Regions from separate parts of the Mesorhizobium sp. BR1-1-2 genome, predicted to be linked through region 1. Evidence: riboswitches for the same ligand, from Rfam matches in the RefSeq annotation. Region 1 holds a riboswitch; the other holds the start of a gene.

Region 1 (8,347 bases):
GCATCGTCCAGCTCGACGGCGAGACCCTGGAAGAGGCCGCGCGCACCTATTTCCGCCAGTCGGAGCAGATCCCGACCGATCTCCGGCTTTCCGTCGCAAAGCTTTTGACGCCCGGCCCCGGCGGGGCGCGCGAGCAGTGGCGGGCGGGCGGCATCCTGGCGCAGTTCCTGCCGCAGGCCTCCGAGCGCATGCGCGTTCCTGACCTGCCCGGCGGGGATGGCGATCCGCGCGAGGAGATCCACGATCCCACAGACAATTCCTGGCAGGAATTGCTGGCGCTGCTCGGCACCATCGAGCCGACCGAACTGATCGATCCGACCATCGGCGCCGAGCGGCTGCTCTACCGTCTGTTCCACGAGCATGGCGTGCGCGTCTTCGGCGGCGTTCCCGTCGCCGACCAGTGCTCATGCTCCCGCGACAAGATCCGCGGCATCCTCGAGGGCTTCTCCGCGCAGGAGATCAAGGACAGCACCGAGGACGGTGGCATCCACGTCGCCTGCGAGTTCTGCTCGACGCAATATGACTTCGACCCGGCCGAGTTTGCGGCGCAGTGAAGTGCTTCCTTCTCCCCGTATAGTAACGGGGAGAAAGAGGCTGTCGCCGCCGCTTTCGCTAATTCACCGTTCGCCTCGTCCCTGGCAGATCCAGCGAAAACGCGGGGATGGCGATGTCGAATGTCTCGCCCCGCTCGTTGCGCATGGTGTAGTGGCCGACCATGATCCCCGACGGCGTCGAGAGCGGACAGCCCGACGTGTATTGGTAGCTGTCGCCGGGATTGAGTTCGGGCTGGTCGCCGACCACGCCGGCGCCTCGCACTTCCTCGACGCGGCCCGCGCCGTCGGTTATGTGCCAATAGCGCGACAACAGCTGCACGAATTCGTCGGACTGGTTGTCGATTGTTATCTGGTAACCCCAGACATAGCGGTTTTCCGTAGGATCCGAGCGGTCCTCGAGATAGAACGGCCTGACCTGCACTTCGATGTTGCGCGTGACGGCGCGGTACATGAGCGGCTCCAAAAACACATCCGGTGTGGAACATTCGACGCTCTTTGCGGTTCGATCAACCGTGCGCGTCCGAGTTGCCACCTCCAGGGGGCAGTGCCGACAAACAATGTCATTTGAGTGACACATGACAATGATGGTGTGCGCCAGCAATGCCGGGCGACTCGGGCGCTCTGTCGAACTGTCGAAAACGGCGGCCAAGCGGGCCGGTTTTTCTGGAGTGACCGGATATCGATGGAACTCGCTCTCATAACCGGCTCGCTTTCGATCGCTCTCATCGCCTCAAATCTCGCCAGCATCCTGCTCGCCTGCTCGCGCCTGAAACGGCGCGCCGCCATCGCGCCGCCGGCGGGCAAGCCGCTGCCTGTGTCGATCGTCATCCCGGCGCGCGGCGTCGAGCCGTTTACCCATGAGACGCTTGAGCGCGCTTTCTCGCTCGACTGGCCGCGCTACGAACTGATCTTCTGTGTCGCCCATGCCGACGACCCCGCGGTCAAGCCGATCCGCGCCGCCATCGCCCGCTTTCCAGCCGTACCGGCACGCCTGCTCACCGGCGACGACCGCATCAGCGCCAACCCGAAACTGAACAATTGCGTCAAGGGCTGGGAGGCTGCGCGCCACGACTGGGTCATTCTCGCCGATTCCAACGTGCTGATGCCGAAAGACTACGTCCAGCACCTGATGGCGGCATGGCGGCGGGACACCGGCCTGGTTTGCTCGACGCCGATCGGTTCACGCCCTGACGGTTTCTGGGCAGAAGTCGAATGCGCCTTCCTCAACACGCTGCAGGCGCGCTGGCAATATGCCGGCGAGGCGCTTGGCCTCGGCTTTGCCCAGGGCAAAAGCATGTTGTGGAACAAGCAGATGCTCGACGCCAATGGCGGCATCCGTGCGCTCGCCGCCGAGATCGCGGAGGATGCCGCGTCGACCAAACTGGTCAACAGGCTGTGCCTGCGCGTCAATCTCGTCGCGTCGCCGTTCGAGCAGCCGCTCGGGTGGCGCATGCCGGGCGAGATCTGGTCGCGCCAGGCCCGCTGGGCGCGCCTGCGCCGCGTCACCTTCCCGCTGTTCTTCGCCCCCGAGATCCTGACCGGCGTGGCGGCCCCGCTCGTGCTGGCGCTGATCGCCGCGGCCAGCGCCGGCGTCAGCCTGCCCATGACAGCGCTTTGCGTGCTGGCGCTCGCCTATCTGCCGGAATGCATGCTCGCCTCGGCAAAGGGCTGGTATCTGTCGCCGCGCATCGTCGCCTCGATGATCGCACGCGACCTGATGTTGCCCGCGATCTGGGTGCGCGGTTGGCTGGGCGGGGCCGTCGACTGGCGCGGCAACGCCATGACCATCGGCACCAAGGCGGCCGAGCTCGAAGAGACGCCGTCGCGCGCTTGATGTCGGCGGTTGAGTTCGCCCTCTATTTCGCGGCCTTCAACGCCTGCGCGATGTCGTCCAGCAGGTCGTCGGTATCTTCCAGCCCGACCGACAGCCTGAGCGTGCCGGGTCCGATGCCGAGCTCGGCGCGCGCTTCGTCGCTGAGGTTCTTGTGCGTCGTCGTCGCCGGATGGGTGATCAGGCTTTTGGCGTCGCCGAGATTGTTCGAGATCAGGACGATGTCGAGCGCGTTCTGCAAGGCGAAGGCACCCTGCTTGCCGCTCTTGACGTCAAAGCAGATCAGGGTGGAGCCGCCCGACATCTGCTTCTTGACGATATCGGCCTGCGGATGGTCGGCGCGGCCGGGATAGATGACGCGGGCGATCTCCGGCTGCTCGGCCAGGAAATCGGCGATCTTGCCGGCGCTTTCCGTCTGCTGGCGCACGCGCAGCGGCAGCGTTTCCAGGCCCTTGAGCAGCGTCCAGGCGTTGAACGGCGACAGGCTGGGGCCGGTATGGCGGAAATAATCGTGCAGGTTCTCGTCGATCCACTTCTTGTCCGACAGGATGACGCCGCCGAGACAGCGGCCCTGGCCATCGATGTGCTTGGTCGCCGAATAGACCACGACATGCGCGCCGAGCTGCAACGGCTTCTGCTGCAGCGGCGTGGCGAAGACATTGTCCACGACCAGCCGCGCGCCGATCGAATTGGCAAGCGAAGCGACGGCTGATATGTCCACCACCTCAAGCGTCGGGTTGGTCGGGCTTTCCAGGAAAAACAGCTTGGTATTGGGCCGCACCGCCTTTTCCCAGTTGGCGATGTCGGTGCCGTCGACCAGCGTCGCCTCGATGCCGTAACGCGGCGCCAGCGTCTCGACCACCCAGCGGCAGGAGCCGAACAGCGCGCGCGCCGCAACGATATGATCGCCGGCCTTGACACTGCACAGGAGGGCTGCCGTCACCGCCGCCATGCCGGACGCGGTGGCGCGCGCGTCCTCGGCGCCTTCGAGCGCGCACATGCGCTTCTCGAACATGTCGACTGTCGGATTGGCGTAGCGCGAATAGATGAAGCCGGGTTGCTCCCCCTTGAAGCGGGCTTCGGCGGCTTGGGCCGTCTCATAGACATAACCCTGGGTCAGGTATATCGCCTCGGAGGTTTCACCGAAGCCGGAACGCAGGGTCCCGCCATGCACGAGTGCGGTCTGAGGCTTCCAGTTGCGCGTCTTGCTCGTCATCGTCCTATCCAAACACAAAAAAACCGGCCGCGAAAAAGTCGCAACCGGTCCATACGGCCTTGCGGCCCGACGGTCCTTTAGCGACTTGTTTAACGTGGCTGCAAGCCGACCGGCCAAATCACCACGGGATAACGACCCTTTAGACCCGCGCCACGCTTGCGTCAATTGCCGGCTTCATTAAGAGATTTGTACCAGCAGAGCGGAGCCAGACTTTGCGGCAGACAGGAATTCTTCCCGATCAGGACATTGCGGCGCTGTTCCAGTCCGGCGCGCTGAAGTCGTCGCGTGCGCTCGACGCCGACCAGATCCAGCCGGCCAGCCTTGATCTGAGGCTCGGCGACAAGGCGTGGCGGGTGCGCGCGTCCTTCCTGCCGGGTCCCAACCACAAGGTCAGTGAAAAACTCGACCGGCTGAAGCTGCACGAGATCAGCCTGGCCGACGGCGCTGTTCTGGAAACCGGTTGCGTCTACATCGTGCCCCTGCTCGAAAGCCTGGCGCTGCCGACGGAAATTTCGGCGTCCGCCAATCCCAAGAGCTCGACCGGGCGGCTCGATATCTTCACCCGCGTGATGACCGATCGCGGCCACGAGTTCGACAAGATCGCCGCCGGCTATCACGGTCCGCTCTATCTTGAAGTCAGCCCGCGCACCTTCCCGATCGTCGTACGCGCCGGCTCGCGCCTTTCGCAGATACGCTTCCGCACCGGCAATGCGCTGCTCTCGGAAGCAGAGTTGCATCAATTGCACCGGGCCGAAATGCTGGTCGCCACCGAACCGCCGAACATCTCCGGCGGCGGCATCGCATTGTCGATCGATCTCAACGGCGACAGTGACGGGCTGGTCGGCTATCGCGGCAAGCACCATACCGGCCTCGTCGATGTCGACAAGCGCGCGGCGCAGGAGATCGTCGACTTCTGGGAGCCGATCCACAAGAGCGGCGCCGGCGAGCTGGTGCTCGATCCCGACGAGTTCTACATCCTCGTCAGCCAGGAAGCGGTGCATGTGCCGCCGCTCTACGCGGCCGAAATGACGCCCTTCGATCCCCTGGTGGGCGAGTTCCGTGTCCACTATGCCGGCTTCTTCGATCCGGGCTTCGGCCACTCGGCGGCCGGCGGCACCGGCAGCCGCGCCGTGCTCGAAGTGCGCAGCCATGAGGTGCCGTTCATCCTCGATCATGGCCAGATCGTCGGCCGGCTGGTCTACGAGCATATGCTGAAGCGGCCGCAGGCGCTTTACGGCACCGAGCTCGGCTCCAACTACCAGGCGCAGGGCCTGAAGCTGTCCAAGCACTTTCGCGCCGCATCCTGAACGCTCAACACCGTCAGGCAAGATACTTGCCTGCGCCGGCCCGCCATGCTTGGCTGCCTCGCCGGCCGCCGACGTGGCGGTGCTCAAGGGGAATGAAAATGCAGATTTCGAAATGGATCATATCGGCGGCGGCCGCCGCCATGCTGACGCTTGGTGCCGGCGCCCTGTCGGCGCATGCGGCGGAGAAAATCAAGATCGGCACCGAGGGCGCCTACCCGCCGTTCAACACCATCACGCCCGACGGCAAGGTCGAGGGCTTCGACATCGACATCGCCAACGCCTTGTGCGCGCAGATGAAGGTCGAATGCGAGATCGTCACCCAGGACTGGGACGGCATCATCCCGGCGCTGCAGGCCAAGAAATTCGACGCCATCATCGCTTCGATGAGCATCACCGAGGAGCGCAAGAAGCAGGTCGCGTTCACCCACAAATACTATACGACGCCGCTGTCGCTCGTCGCCTTGAAGGACAGCGACATCGCCTCGACCGAACCGGCGGCGCTCGCCGGCAAGACGGTCGGCGCCCAGGCGGCGACCACGCAGGCCAACTACGCCCAGGACGTCTATGGCAAGGCCGGCGCCGAAGCGAAGCTCTATCCCACCCAGGAAGAGGCAATCACCGATCTCCAGAACGGCCGCCTCGATGCCGTCCTTTCCGACAAGTTCGTGCTGATGGACTGGATGAAGAAGGCGAGCGACGGTTGCTGCAAGATGGTCGGCGACGTCAAGGGCACCGAGACCGAAGCCGGCATTGCCGTGCGTCTCGAGGATACGGCGCTGCGCGACAAGCTCAACGCAGCCATCGACGCCATCGTCGCCGACGGCACCTACAAGAAGATCCAGGACAAGTATTTCGACTTCGATATTTATTGAGATGGAAGCTGCCGATCTCCTCCCACCAGGGAGGAGATCGCGCTCATCTCACAGCGCCTTCACCGCCACCTTCACCGGCTTTTCGATTTCGAGCGGGTTGCGCAGCGGCAGGCCGAAATCCCCGGCCTCGATCTCGAACACGTCGCCGGCTTCGGTCTTGATGCCGTCGGCGAAGGACAGGGTCGCGGTGCCGAACATGTGCACATGCACGTCGCCTGGCTGGCGGAAAGCCGAATATTTGAAATGGTGGTGTTCGAGATTGGCGATGGTGTGCGACATGTTCGCTTCGCCCGACAGGAACGGCTTTTCCCACATCAACTTGCTGTCGCGCCAGATGCGCGAGGAGCCCCTGATGTCGGCGGGCAGGTCGCCGACCAGGATCTCCGGTCCGAAGGAGGCGTTGCGCAGCTTGGAATGGGCGAGGAAGAGGTAGTTCACGCGTTCGGTCACATGGTCGGAAAATTCGTTCGACAGCGTGAAGCCGACCCGGAACGGCGCGCCGTCGTCGCCGATGACATAGATGCCGGCAACCTCGGGCTCCTCGCCGGCGTCCTTGGCGAAGGCCGGTGACAGGAGCGCGGCACCCGGCGCCACGGCCATCGTGCCATTGCCCTTGTAGAACCATTCCGGCTGCACCCCGATCTGGCCTTTCGCGGGTTTGCCGCCTTCCAGCCCCATGCGGAACATCTTCATGGAATCGGTGAGCTGCTCCTCGCCGTCGGTGCTGAGCTTCTTGTGCATGGAATCGCGCGTCGCCGCCGAGCCGAGATGCGTCAGCCCCGTGCCGGTCAGATGCAGATGCGCCGGATCGGGATGATTGATCGGCGACAGCAGCCGCCCCTTCTTGTAGGCGGCGTCGAGATCGACGGTCTCGCCGAGCCCCTTGCGTTCGATCAGCGCGGCAAGGCCGACGCCGGTACGAGCGGCTTCCATCGCCAGCGAATAGACGCTGCGCGCGCCGTTGATGATCCGGGTCTTGCCGCCCGTGCGGGCAACGACACGGATGGTCTCGGCGTCGTCGAGAATCTGCGAGATCAGCATGATCAGTCCTCTCTCATATCTTGGCATGGCTGCCTTCTGGCAAACCCTGACCTGCGCGGCTCGGACTAGCCGTGCCACGGGTTGAACTCTTCGTCCGGATTGCGCTCGCGAGCCCGGTCCCTGAAGGACTTCTTCAAGCCGGCGAATTGCCGGCAACGCCGCGACCGTATGCCTCCTGCTTGCCTCGCCTGAAGCCTGTTCAGGCCTTGTTCTTGTTGTAGACGTCGAAGATAACGGCGCCGAGCAGCACCAGGCCCTTGACCACTTGCTGCCAGTCGACATTGACGCCCATGATCGACATGCCGTTGTTCATCACGCCCATGATGAAGCCGCCGACCACCGCGCCGATGACCTGACCGACGCCGCCCATCGCCGAGGCGCCGCCGATGAACACCGCGGCGATGACGTCGAGCTCGCTGCCGAGGCCTGCCGCCGGCACGGCTTGGCCAAGGCGCGCCGCGATGATCAGGCCGCCAAGCGCCGACAGCACGCCCATATTGACGAACACGTAGAGCGTCAGGCGCTCGGTCTTGATGCCCGACAGCTGCGCGGCCTTGGCATTGCCGCCCATCGCATAGATGCGCCGGCCGATCGTCATGCGCTTGGTGACGAAGACGAACAGCGAGATCAGCAGGCCCATGACGAGCAGCACCACCGGCAGGCCCCGGTAGCTGGCGAACTGGTAGACCAGGAACAGCGCCAGCGCGCTGCCGACCAGCGTCTTGATGACGAACAGGGTAAAGGGCTCGGCCTCATAGCCGTGGCGTTCGCGTTTGCGTCGCGTCCGCAGCCCGAAATAGGCGTAGGCCAGCACGGCGACCAGGCCCAGCACGATCGTCGTCATGTGCAGCGTCAGGCCGCTGCCCATAATCGTCTTGCCGGCTGCATTCACCGTTGGCGGGATCAGCGTCAGCGGTCCGATGACATCTGGAATGAAGCCGGAGCTGAGCGCCTTGAACTCGGGCGGCAGCGGCCCGACCGAAGATCCGCCGCCGAGCAGCGCCTGGCAGATGCCGCGGAAGATCAGCATGCCGGCCAGCGTCACGATGAAGCTCGGTATTCGGTGGTAGGCGATCCAGTAGCCTTGCGCCGCGCCGATCAGGCCGCCCACGATCAGGCAGACGATGGAAACCACCAGCGGGTTGCTGAATATGCCGAGAGGCCAGATCACCATCATCATCGCCGCCAGCGCCCCGATGAAGCCCGCCACGGACCCCACGCTGAGGTCGATATGGCCCGACACGATGACCAGCAGCATGCCGAGCGCCATCACGATGATGAAGGAGTTCTGCTGCACCAGATTGCTCAGGTTCACCGGCTTGAACAGCGTTCCCGAAGTGGTGAACTGGAAGAACACCATGATGGCGATCAGCGCCAGGATCAGGCCGTATTCGCGCAGGTTCGTCGCCAGCGCCGATACGGCGATGCGTGGACGCTGCCCGACATCTTCGGCGACGTTGCTCTGCGGGGCGGGGGCGCTTTCCGTGCTCATGCTGCTTTTCCTTCTCCCCGAACGATGGCGCGCA
Region 2 (8,347 bases), on a different contig from region 1:
CCCGCAATAGATCACGGTCGCGGCAGGCAGTGCCGCGAGCTTCTTCAGGGATTCAAACATCACCGGCGGCTTGCACTCGAACAGCCGCCCGCAACCGAGCGCGAACAGTGTGTCGGCGGTGAACGCCACTTTCGATGCCGGCAGGTGATAGGAGACGTGGCCGGCGGTGTGGCCGGGGGTGGCGATCACTTCGATACGTTCTTCGCCGAGATGCAGGACCGAACCGTCCTCGACCGTGTCGTCAATGCCGGGGATCCTGGCCTTTTCCGCTTCGGGACCGACGATGCGCAGCTTGAACCGCTGCTTCAGCGCCAGATTGGCCTCGACATGGTCGACATGGTGATGCGTGGTCAGGATGACAGTCGGCGTCCAGCCGGTGCGCTTGACCGCGGCCAGGATCGCCGCCTCTTCCGGCGCATCGATAAGCGCGGTCTGACCGCTTTTGGGGTCATGCACCAGCACGCCGAAATTGTCGCTGCGGCACATGAACTGTTCGATTTCGACCGCCATCGCATCTCTCCATCTTCGCCGCAGACATAGGACGCCGACGCGCAGATGTCATCCCGAAGATGACTGATGTCAGGATGCCATTCGACATCCGGGATCTTGGGACGTCGCGGCCTTTGTTGAAACGCGCCGATATCGCGGCTACATCCCTGACATGCATTCCGACATCGTCGATCTCCGCTCCTTCTATTCGACAGCGCTCGGTCGCTTCGCCGAGCATTCGATCACCATGGCATTGTCATCGATATGGGCCACCGTCCCCAATGAGCGGCTGGTGGGGCTCGGCTACACCTTGCCGTGGCTGGAACGGTTCGGCAGCGACGCCGAGCGGGTGTTCGCCTTCATGCCGGCGACGCAGGGCGCCGTGGTCTGGCCGGCGACGGGGCCGACCGCGACGGCTCTGGTTTTCGACGAGGAACTGCCGCTGGTCGATTCCTGCATCGACCGCATGCTGCTCGTGCATTCGCTCGAACATGTCGAAAACCCCCGCGAAACGCTGAACGAGATCTGGCGCGTGCTGTCGCCGGCCGGCCGGGTGGTCATCGTCGTGCCCAACCGGCGCGGCGTCTGGGCGCGGTTCGAGCACACGCCGTTCGGCAATGGCAGGCCCTTCTCGCGCGGTCAGCTCACCGAATTGCTGCGCGAGGCGAATTTCACGCCCGCCGCCTGGTCCGACGCCCTGTTCTTTCCGCCATCGCGGCGGCGTTTCATGATGCGCTTCCACAATATGCTGGAGCGTGCCGGCCGGCGGCTGTGGCCGATCTTTTCCGGCGTCATCGTGGTCGAGGCGCAGAAGCGGCTCTATCAGGGCGTGCCGGCCGCCCAGCGCGCTTCCCGACGGGTTTTCGTGCCGGTGCTTTCGCCGCACGCAGCAACGCGGCTCGGCCGGCGGATAGAGACCGGGGCCGCGACATCACCGGGTTCGCGAATGACACCTTCGTGATCATGCTGGAAACTTGCGCCCGACGGCATTTCGGGACCTATCTGTCGCTGACGGGCTCGCAGCCTGGCTGAGGACCGATGCCGTCACTGCTCTCCATCCGGTTTCAGCGCCGCCTCTGAATGCAAGGACTTCAGCTCATGGCCGATCATCCGGACAACGATGCCTCTGCCCGGCCTATCGCGGCGGTCGAAGCCTCGAGCCTTCCTGATCAGGTGGCGGCGATCAAGCTGGCGCTTGCCGGATCGCCGGTCCGCAAAGGGCTACGCTGGGCTTCCATCGGGATGGTTGCCGTCATTGTCGCGACCTCGATCGGCCAGGTTCTGCTCAACCGCTGGAACCAGCCTTTCTACGATGCGCTTGCACGCCGCGACATGCAGGCCTTCCTGCACCAACTCGCCATTTTTGCCGCCATTGCGGGTGGGCTCCTTGTGCTCAATGTCGGCCAGACCTGGCTCAATCAGACGATCCGGCTGAAGCTGCGCGAGGCGCTGACGCTCGATCTGATCGATGGATGGATGCGGCCGGCGCGCGCCTTTCGCCTGGCGCATGCGGGCGCCATCGGCGTCAATCCCGACCAGCGCATGCAGCAGGATGCGAGCCATCTTTCCGACCTGTCGACGGATCTTGGCGTTGGCCTGCTGCAATCCTTAATCCTGCTCGCCTCCTTCGTCGGCGTGTTGTGGGAACTGTCCTCGGGCTTCGTCTTCCATATCGGCGCAACGTCGCTCGCCATACCGGGCTACATGGTGTGGGCGGCCATCCTCTATGCCGGAACGGCTTCCTGGCTGAGCTGGCTGGTCGGACGGCCTCTGATCCGCCTCAACAGCGACCGTTACACACGCGAGGCGGAGCTGCGTTCCTCGATGGTGCGCGTCAACGAGAACATCGATGCCATCGCGCTCGCCCGCAGCGAGCCCGACGCCAGGCGGCGGCTGGAAATCGATCTCAGCACCGTGCTCGGGGCCATGCGGCGCATCTACAGCGCGCAGATCAATCTCGCCTGGGTGACAGACACCTATGGCTGGATCACCGTGGTGGCTCCCATCCTGGTCGCTTCGCCGGTCTATTTCGCCGGCGACATCAGTTTCGGCGGGCTGATGATGGCGGTCGGCGCCTTCAATCAGGTCCATTCCTCATTGCGCTGGTTCATCAACAATATCGGCAGCATCGCCGATTGGCGCGCGACGCTGATGCGCGTCGCCGATTTCCGCATTGCGCTGGATGAGACCGATGTGCTGCACGACCAGGAAAGGCGCATCGAATTCGGCGAGAATGCAAACGGCAAGCTGACCTTCGAGAAACTCGAAGTGGCCTCGCCCGAGGGGCGCACGAGGATCGCCGAGCAGCATGTCGAGATCCACGCCGGCGAACGCGTCCTGCTCACCGGCGAGCCGGGCGCGGGCAAGACGCTGTTCTTTCGCGCCATTGCCGGCCTGTGGCCGTGGGGGAGCGGGCGCATCGGTATGCCGGCGGGAGAGATGCCCATCTTCGTGCCGCGCACGCCCTACTTTCCGACCGCCACGCTGCGCGAAGTGCTCGACCACGTCGACGGCGTTGCGCCGGCAAGCGATGCTGATATTTCGGCCGTGCTGGCCGAGATCGGCCTGGAGCGCCTGTCGTCGTCGCTCGACCGTAGCGCGCGCTGGGAGCATGAGCTGGCCGACGACGAACTGCGCCTGCTGGCTTTCGCTCGGCTCGTGCTGCGGCACCCGAAATGGGTGATCATCGATGAGGCTCTCGATGCCTTCGACGGACCGACGCTGCGGCGGGTGCTGTCGATGCTGGAGAAGCGGCTGGCCGGGGCGACGATCCTCAATATCGGGCGCGGCCAGCACGACAGTCAGTTCTTCCCGCGCGCACTGACCATCGTGAAGGCGTCCGGCATGCCGGCCCTGAAGCCCGCACGCATAAGGGCGGGCGCGATCGAGCCGCCGCCGGCAGCTCCTCGCCGTAAGAAATAGCATCTCTCGGGCCTGGCCCCCGCCACGCCATGCGGCAGCTTTATTTCGCCGTGATCGCGAGGGAAGATCGCAGCGGAAACACAGCTTGAGCCGGCCATGCTTGATGCTCTCAGCCTGCTTGCCTGCCTGGCCTGCACCGAGGCCGCCGTGACTGCGCCTGCGCCGGATAGTCTGGCCGTTGACGTCGAGCTGGTGCTGGCGGTCGACATCTCATTGTCGATGGACGAGAAGGAGTTCGCCCTGCAGCGCGCCGGCTATGTGGAGGCGCTGCGTCATCCCGACTTCATCAAGGCGGTCCGCGCCGGGAACGCCGGTCGCATCGCGCTCACCTATTTCGAATGGGCCGGTACCGTGCGCGACGACGCGCTCATCGGCTGGCAGGTTATCGACGGCGCCGAGAGCGCCAACGCTTTTGCCGAGAAAATTGCGGCCCGTCCGTTCCGCAGCTTCCGGGGCACGTCGATCTCCGGCGCGCTCGCCTTCGGCGCGGGGCTTTTCGACCGCACCGCTTTCGAAAGCGAACGCAGCGTCATCGATATTTCCGGTGACGGACCAAACAATATCGGGCCGCCCGTCACCGCCACGCGGGATGCGGCAAACGCCAGAGGCATCGTCATCAACGGCCTGCCGATCCTGATCAATCCATCGCCCACCTTCAGCCATCTCGACCGGTACTACGCCCAGTGCGTAACCGGCGGGCCGGGCTCCTTCGTGCTGCCGATTTATACAGCCGCCGAATTTTCGACGGCGATCCGGCGTAAGCTGATCCTCGAAGTAAGTGGCATTCGGGACAGGCCCGCAATCACCCGCGTCGACGCCGACCCGCCGGTCGACTGCCTGCTTGGGGAGCGGGACAGGCGGTTTCTGTCGGATCCCTATTTCCCGGAACTTGACCGATGAGCATCTGAAGCATCCGGCGGACGAAGCCCAGACCTGTCTTCAAGGCCAAGCCGAAGACAGCGTTGCCTGCCTCGGGTCGCAGCTATTCGATGACCTCGGAGGTAATCGCATCCTGGCCGATGGTTGGGCAGATTGCCTTGCGCGGCCGGTCGTCGGCCTCGAACCGAAGGGAGTTACGCCATGACCGCTTATGCCGTTGCTCACATGCGCCGGGTCAAGATGGGCCCGCAGATTGTCGAATACCTGCAGAAGATCGATGCCACGCTGGAACCTTTCGGCGGCCGGTTCCTGGTCCATGGCGGCGATGTGGAGATGATCGAGAATGACTGGCCGGGGCATCTCATCATCATCGAATTTCCGGACAAACAACGTGCGCGCCGCTGGTACGATTCAGCTGCCTATCAGGCGATACTGCCGCTGCGGACGGACAATTCGACCGCCGATGTGGTGTTCGTCGACGGCGTCGAACATCCACACAAGGCCACGGATGTCCTGGAATGAAGCGGCGTGCCTTATCGCTTCAACAAGAACACCGCTTGCTGGCCGAAGAAATTCCAGAACCACCACGGCATCGACAGGCCGATCTTCTGGCCGTTGGCGTCGAGCGCGGTTGCCCTTTCCACGCTCGCGCCAAGCTCCTCGCACAAATTGACGAAGTCGCGGATGGTGCAGAAATGGATGTTTGGCGTGTCGTACCAGGAATAGGGCAGGTCCTTGGTCACCGGCATGCGGCCTTTGACGAACAGCGACAGGCGCACCCGCCAGTGGCCGAAATTGGGGAAGGACACGATGGCGTGTTCGCCGATCCTGAGCAGTTCGTCGAGAACGAGCTTCGGGTTGCGGGTCGCCTGCAAGGTCTGCGACAGGACGACGAAGTCGAAACCCTTGTCGGGATAGAATTCAAGATCCTTGTCGGCGTCGCCCTGGACGACGGAGAGGCCGCGCGCCACGCATTCGTTGACACCGCGCTGCGACAGTTCCAGTCCGCGGCCGTCGATCTGCTTGGTCTCCTGCAAAAGCTCGAGCAGCGAGCCATCGCCGGAACCGACGTCCAGCACCCGCGATTGCGGCGGGATCAGACCGGCGATTACCTCGAGATCGACGCGTTGGGCGCGGTTGACGCTCATGGCTTGCCCCTTGTCGTGGCGCGTGATCCGTGACCGACAGGTCTGCAATTCTGCGGGATCATGCGCCGAGCCCTCTCGCTCGCGCGGCCGAGCCGATGAAGCCGTTGATGGCGGCGAACAGTTCCGGCTCGTCGAGCAGGAAGGCGTCGTGCCCGCGATCGGTCTCGATCTCGACGAAGGACACCGACGCACCGGCGGCATTCAGCGCATGGACGATCGAGCGGCTCTCCTCGGTCGGAAACAGCCAGTCCGAGGTGAACGACACCAGGCAAAAGCGGGTCTTGGTGCCCGCAAAAGCGTCAGCCAGCCTGCCGCCATGGTCGGCGGCGAGGTCGAAATAATCCATGGACCGCGTCATGTAGAGATAGGAATTGGCGTCGAAACGGTCGACGAACGTCATGCCCTGGTGACGCAGATAGCTCTCGATCTGGAAGTCGGCGTCGAAGCCGAAGGTCAGAGCTTCGCGGTCCTGCAGGTTGCGGCCGAACTTCCGGTGCAAGGCTGCTTCCGACAGGTAGGTGATGTGGGCGGCCATGCGCGCCACGGCGAGCCCCTTTTCCGGGCGTTTGCCGTGGTCGAAATACTTGCCGCCATGCCATTCTGGGTCGGCCATCACGGCCTGCCTGCCGACCTCGTGGAAAGCGATGTTCTGCGAGGAATGCCGCGCGCCGGTGGCAATCGGCAGCGCCGAGAAAACACGTTCCGGATAGCTCGACGCCCATTGCAGCACCTGCATGCCGCCCATCGACCCGCCGAGCACGCAAAACAGTTTTTCGATGCCGAAATGGTCGATCAGCATCTGCTGGGCACGCACCATGTCGCGGATGGTGATGACCGGAAGGTCGAGCCCATAGGGCTTGCCGGTAGCGGGATTGGTGGAGGCCGGACCGGTGGAACCGAGGCAGCCGCCGATCACGTTTGAGCAGATGACGAAGAAGCGGTTTGTGTCGATGATCTTGCCGGGGCCGATCAACACTTCCCACCAGCCCGGCTTGCCGGTCACCGGATTGGTGCTGGCCACATGCTGGTCGCCGGTCAATGCGTGGCATACGAGAATGGCGTTGGAACGGGCGTCGTTCAGCGTGCCGTAGGTCTGGTAGGCGATCTGAAACGGCGACAGCAGCGTGCCGGCGTCGAGCTTGAGCGGCTTGTCGGCGCCGAAGCGCACGACCGGGCTCGACGGTTGGTCTGCCTCGTTGTTGGTTCTGCCAGCGCGCTGAGCGGCCATCGCATCCTCTTACATCGCACGACGTGTCTGTCGGAAACCGAATACGGGCCCGACACTGTCCGGCCGGCCGCGGACAATAAAAAACCGGCAATGCCTTCGCAAAGCCGGTTACGTCACGCAAACGGCCCTTTAGCGAATTGTTTAACGTGGCTGCAAGCCGACCGGCCAAATCACCACGGAACTGTTGCTGCCCTTCTAGAACTCACCTGCCTCGCCGTCAATGCCGCCTGCTGGCACCACTGCCACCTCTCGACATTGCGAGCCATGGCTTGTATTTCCGCAGCGGCTTCCAGGACGGAAGCGTTCTCGACGGATTTGTGATATGAGCCAGACCCCGGACAAGGCACGTCCAACCCCGCGCGCGGGCATCATGGACATCGAGGCCTATGTGCCGGGCAAGAGCGCGGCCCCCGCCGGGGTGGACAAGGTCCACAAGCTGTCGTCGAACGAGAACCCGCTCGGCCCCTCGCCGAAGGCAATCGAGGCCGCGCGCGAGGTCGCCGCCAAGCTCGACGTCTATCCCGACGGCACCGCCCGGCGCCTGCGCGAGGCAATCGCCGAGGTGCATGGGCTCAACGCACAGAACATCATCTGTTCCAACGGCTCCGACGAGATCCTCGGCCTGCTGGCGCAGACCTATCTCGCGCCCGGTGACGAGGCCATATTCACCGAACATGCCTTCATGGTCTACAAGATCTACATCCAGTCGGCGGGTGCGACGCCGGTCGCGGTGAAGGAGACCGAGGAGCGCGCCGACATCGATGCGATCCTAGCGGCCGTAACGCCACGTACGAAGATCGTGTTCCTCGCCAATCCCAACAATCCGACCGGCACTTACGTGCCGTTCCAGGAGGTGCGCCGCCTGCATGCCGGCCTGCCGAAGAACGTGCTTCTGGTGCTCGACGCCGCCTATGCCGAATATGTCAGGCGCAACGACTACGAGGCCGGCATCGAGCTGGCGGGCAGCTCGCAGAACGTGGTCATGACCCGCACCTTCTCCAAGATCGGACTTGGCGGGGCGCGGATCGGATGGATGTATGGGCCGATGCACATCGTCGATGCGATCAACCGCATACGCGGCCCCTTCAATGTCAATGCGACGGCGATCGAGGCCGGCATCGCCGCCGTGCGCGACCGCGCCCATGTCGAGCGCAGCGTCGCGCACAACGAGACCTGGCTGGCCTGGCTGAGCGAACAGATGACCGGGCTCGGGTTGCGGGTAACGCCAAGCGTCGGCAATTTCCTCCTCATTCATTTTCCCGACGACGGCAAGCATTCGGCCGCGGCGGCGGACGATTATCTCACCCAGCGCGGCTACATACTGCGGCGTGTTTCGGGCTACGGATTTCCCAACGCGCTGCGCATGACCGTCGGCACCGAAGAGGCCAATCGCGGCGTTGTCGCGGCACTCACGACATTCCTGAAAAGCTAGAACGCCATGGCATCACCGATGTTCGAAAAGATCGCGCTTGTCGGTATCGGCCTGATCGGCTCGTCGCTGGCACGGGTCATCAGCCGCGAGGGCCTGGCCGGCCATGTCGCCATCTCGACGCGCAGTGCCGCAACGCTGGCGCGGGCGCAAGAGCTTGGGCTGGGCTCCTCCTACACCATCGATGCCAAGGAAGCGGTCCGCGATGCCGACCTGGTTATCGTCTCGGTGCCGGTCGGCTCGTCCGGCGCG

The links. Region 1 has a riboswitch for S-adenosylmethionine ahead of LB551_RS20770 (O-succinylhomoserine sulfhydrylase). Riboswitches for the same ligand answer to the same signal wherever they lie in the genome.
Region 2: another riboswitch for S-adenosylmethionine. It lies ahead of metX (homoserine O-acetyltransferase MetX); the one in region 1 lies ahead of LB551_RS20770 (O-succinylhomoserine sulfhydrylase).

Annotation. Positions count from the first base shown of each region.
Region 1 covers NZ_JAIUID010000009.1:119,287-127,633, forward strand. The annotation lists gene LB551_RS20755 (Hsp33 family molecular chaperone) at 1-554, shown strand, start outside; gene apaG (Co2+/Mg2+ efflux protein ApaG) at 613-1,005, opposite strand; gene LB551_RS20765 (ceramide glucosyltransferase) at 1,237-2,388, shown strand; gene LB551_RS20770 (O-succinylhomoserine sulfhydrylase) at 2,411-3,601, opposite strand; SAM riboswitch at 3,659-3,736, opposite strand; gene LB551_RS20775 (2'-deoxycytidine 5'-triphosphate deaminase) at 3,814-4,908, shown strand; gene LB551_RS20780 (ABC transporter substrate-binding protein) at 5,007-5,780, shown strand; gene araD1 (AraD1 family protein) at 5,829-6,821, opposite strand; gene mmsB (multiple monosaccharide ABC transporter permease) at 7,021-8,313, opposite strand; gene mmsA (multiple monosaccharide ABC transporter ATP-binding protein) at 8,310-8,347, opposite strand, start outside.
Region 2 covers NZ_JAIUID010000004.1:27,697-36,043, forward strand. The annotation lists gene gloB (hydroxyacylglutathione hydrolase) at 1-510, opposite strand, end outside; gene LB551_RS09705 (class I SAM-dependent methyltransferase) at 662-1,450, shown strand; gene LB551_RS09710 (ABC transporter ATP-binding protein/permease) at 1,588-3,411, shown strand; gene LB551_RS09715 (DUF1194 domain-containing protein) at 3,508-4,311, shown strand; gene LB551_RS09720 (DUF1330 domain-containing protein) at 4,492-4,812, shown strand; gene metW (methionine biosynthesis protein MetW) at 4,824-5,438, opposite strand; gene metX (homoserine O-acetyltransferase MetX) at 5,497-6,666, opposite strand; SAM riboswitch at 6,776-6,853, opposite strand; gene hisC (histidinol-phosphate transaminase) at 6,989-8,098, shown strand; gene LB551_RS09740 (prephenate/arogenate dehydrogenase family protein) at 8,105-8,347, shown strand, end outside.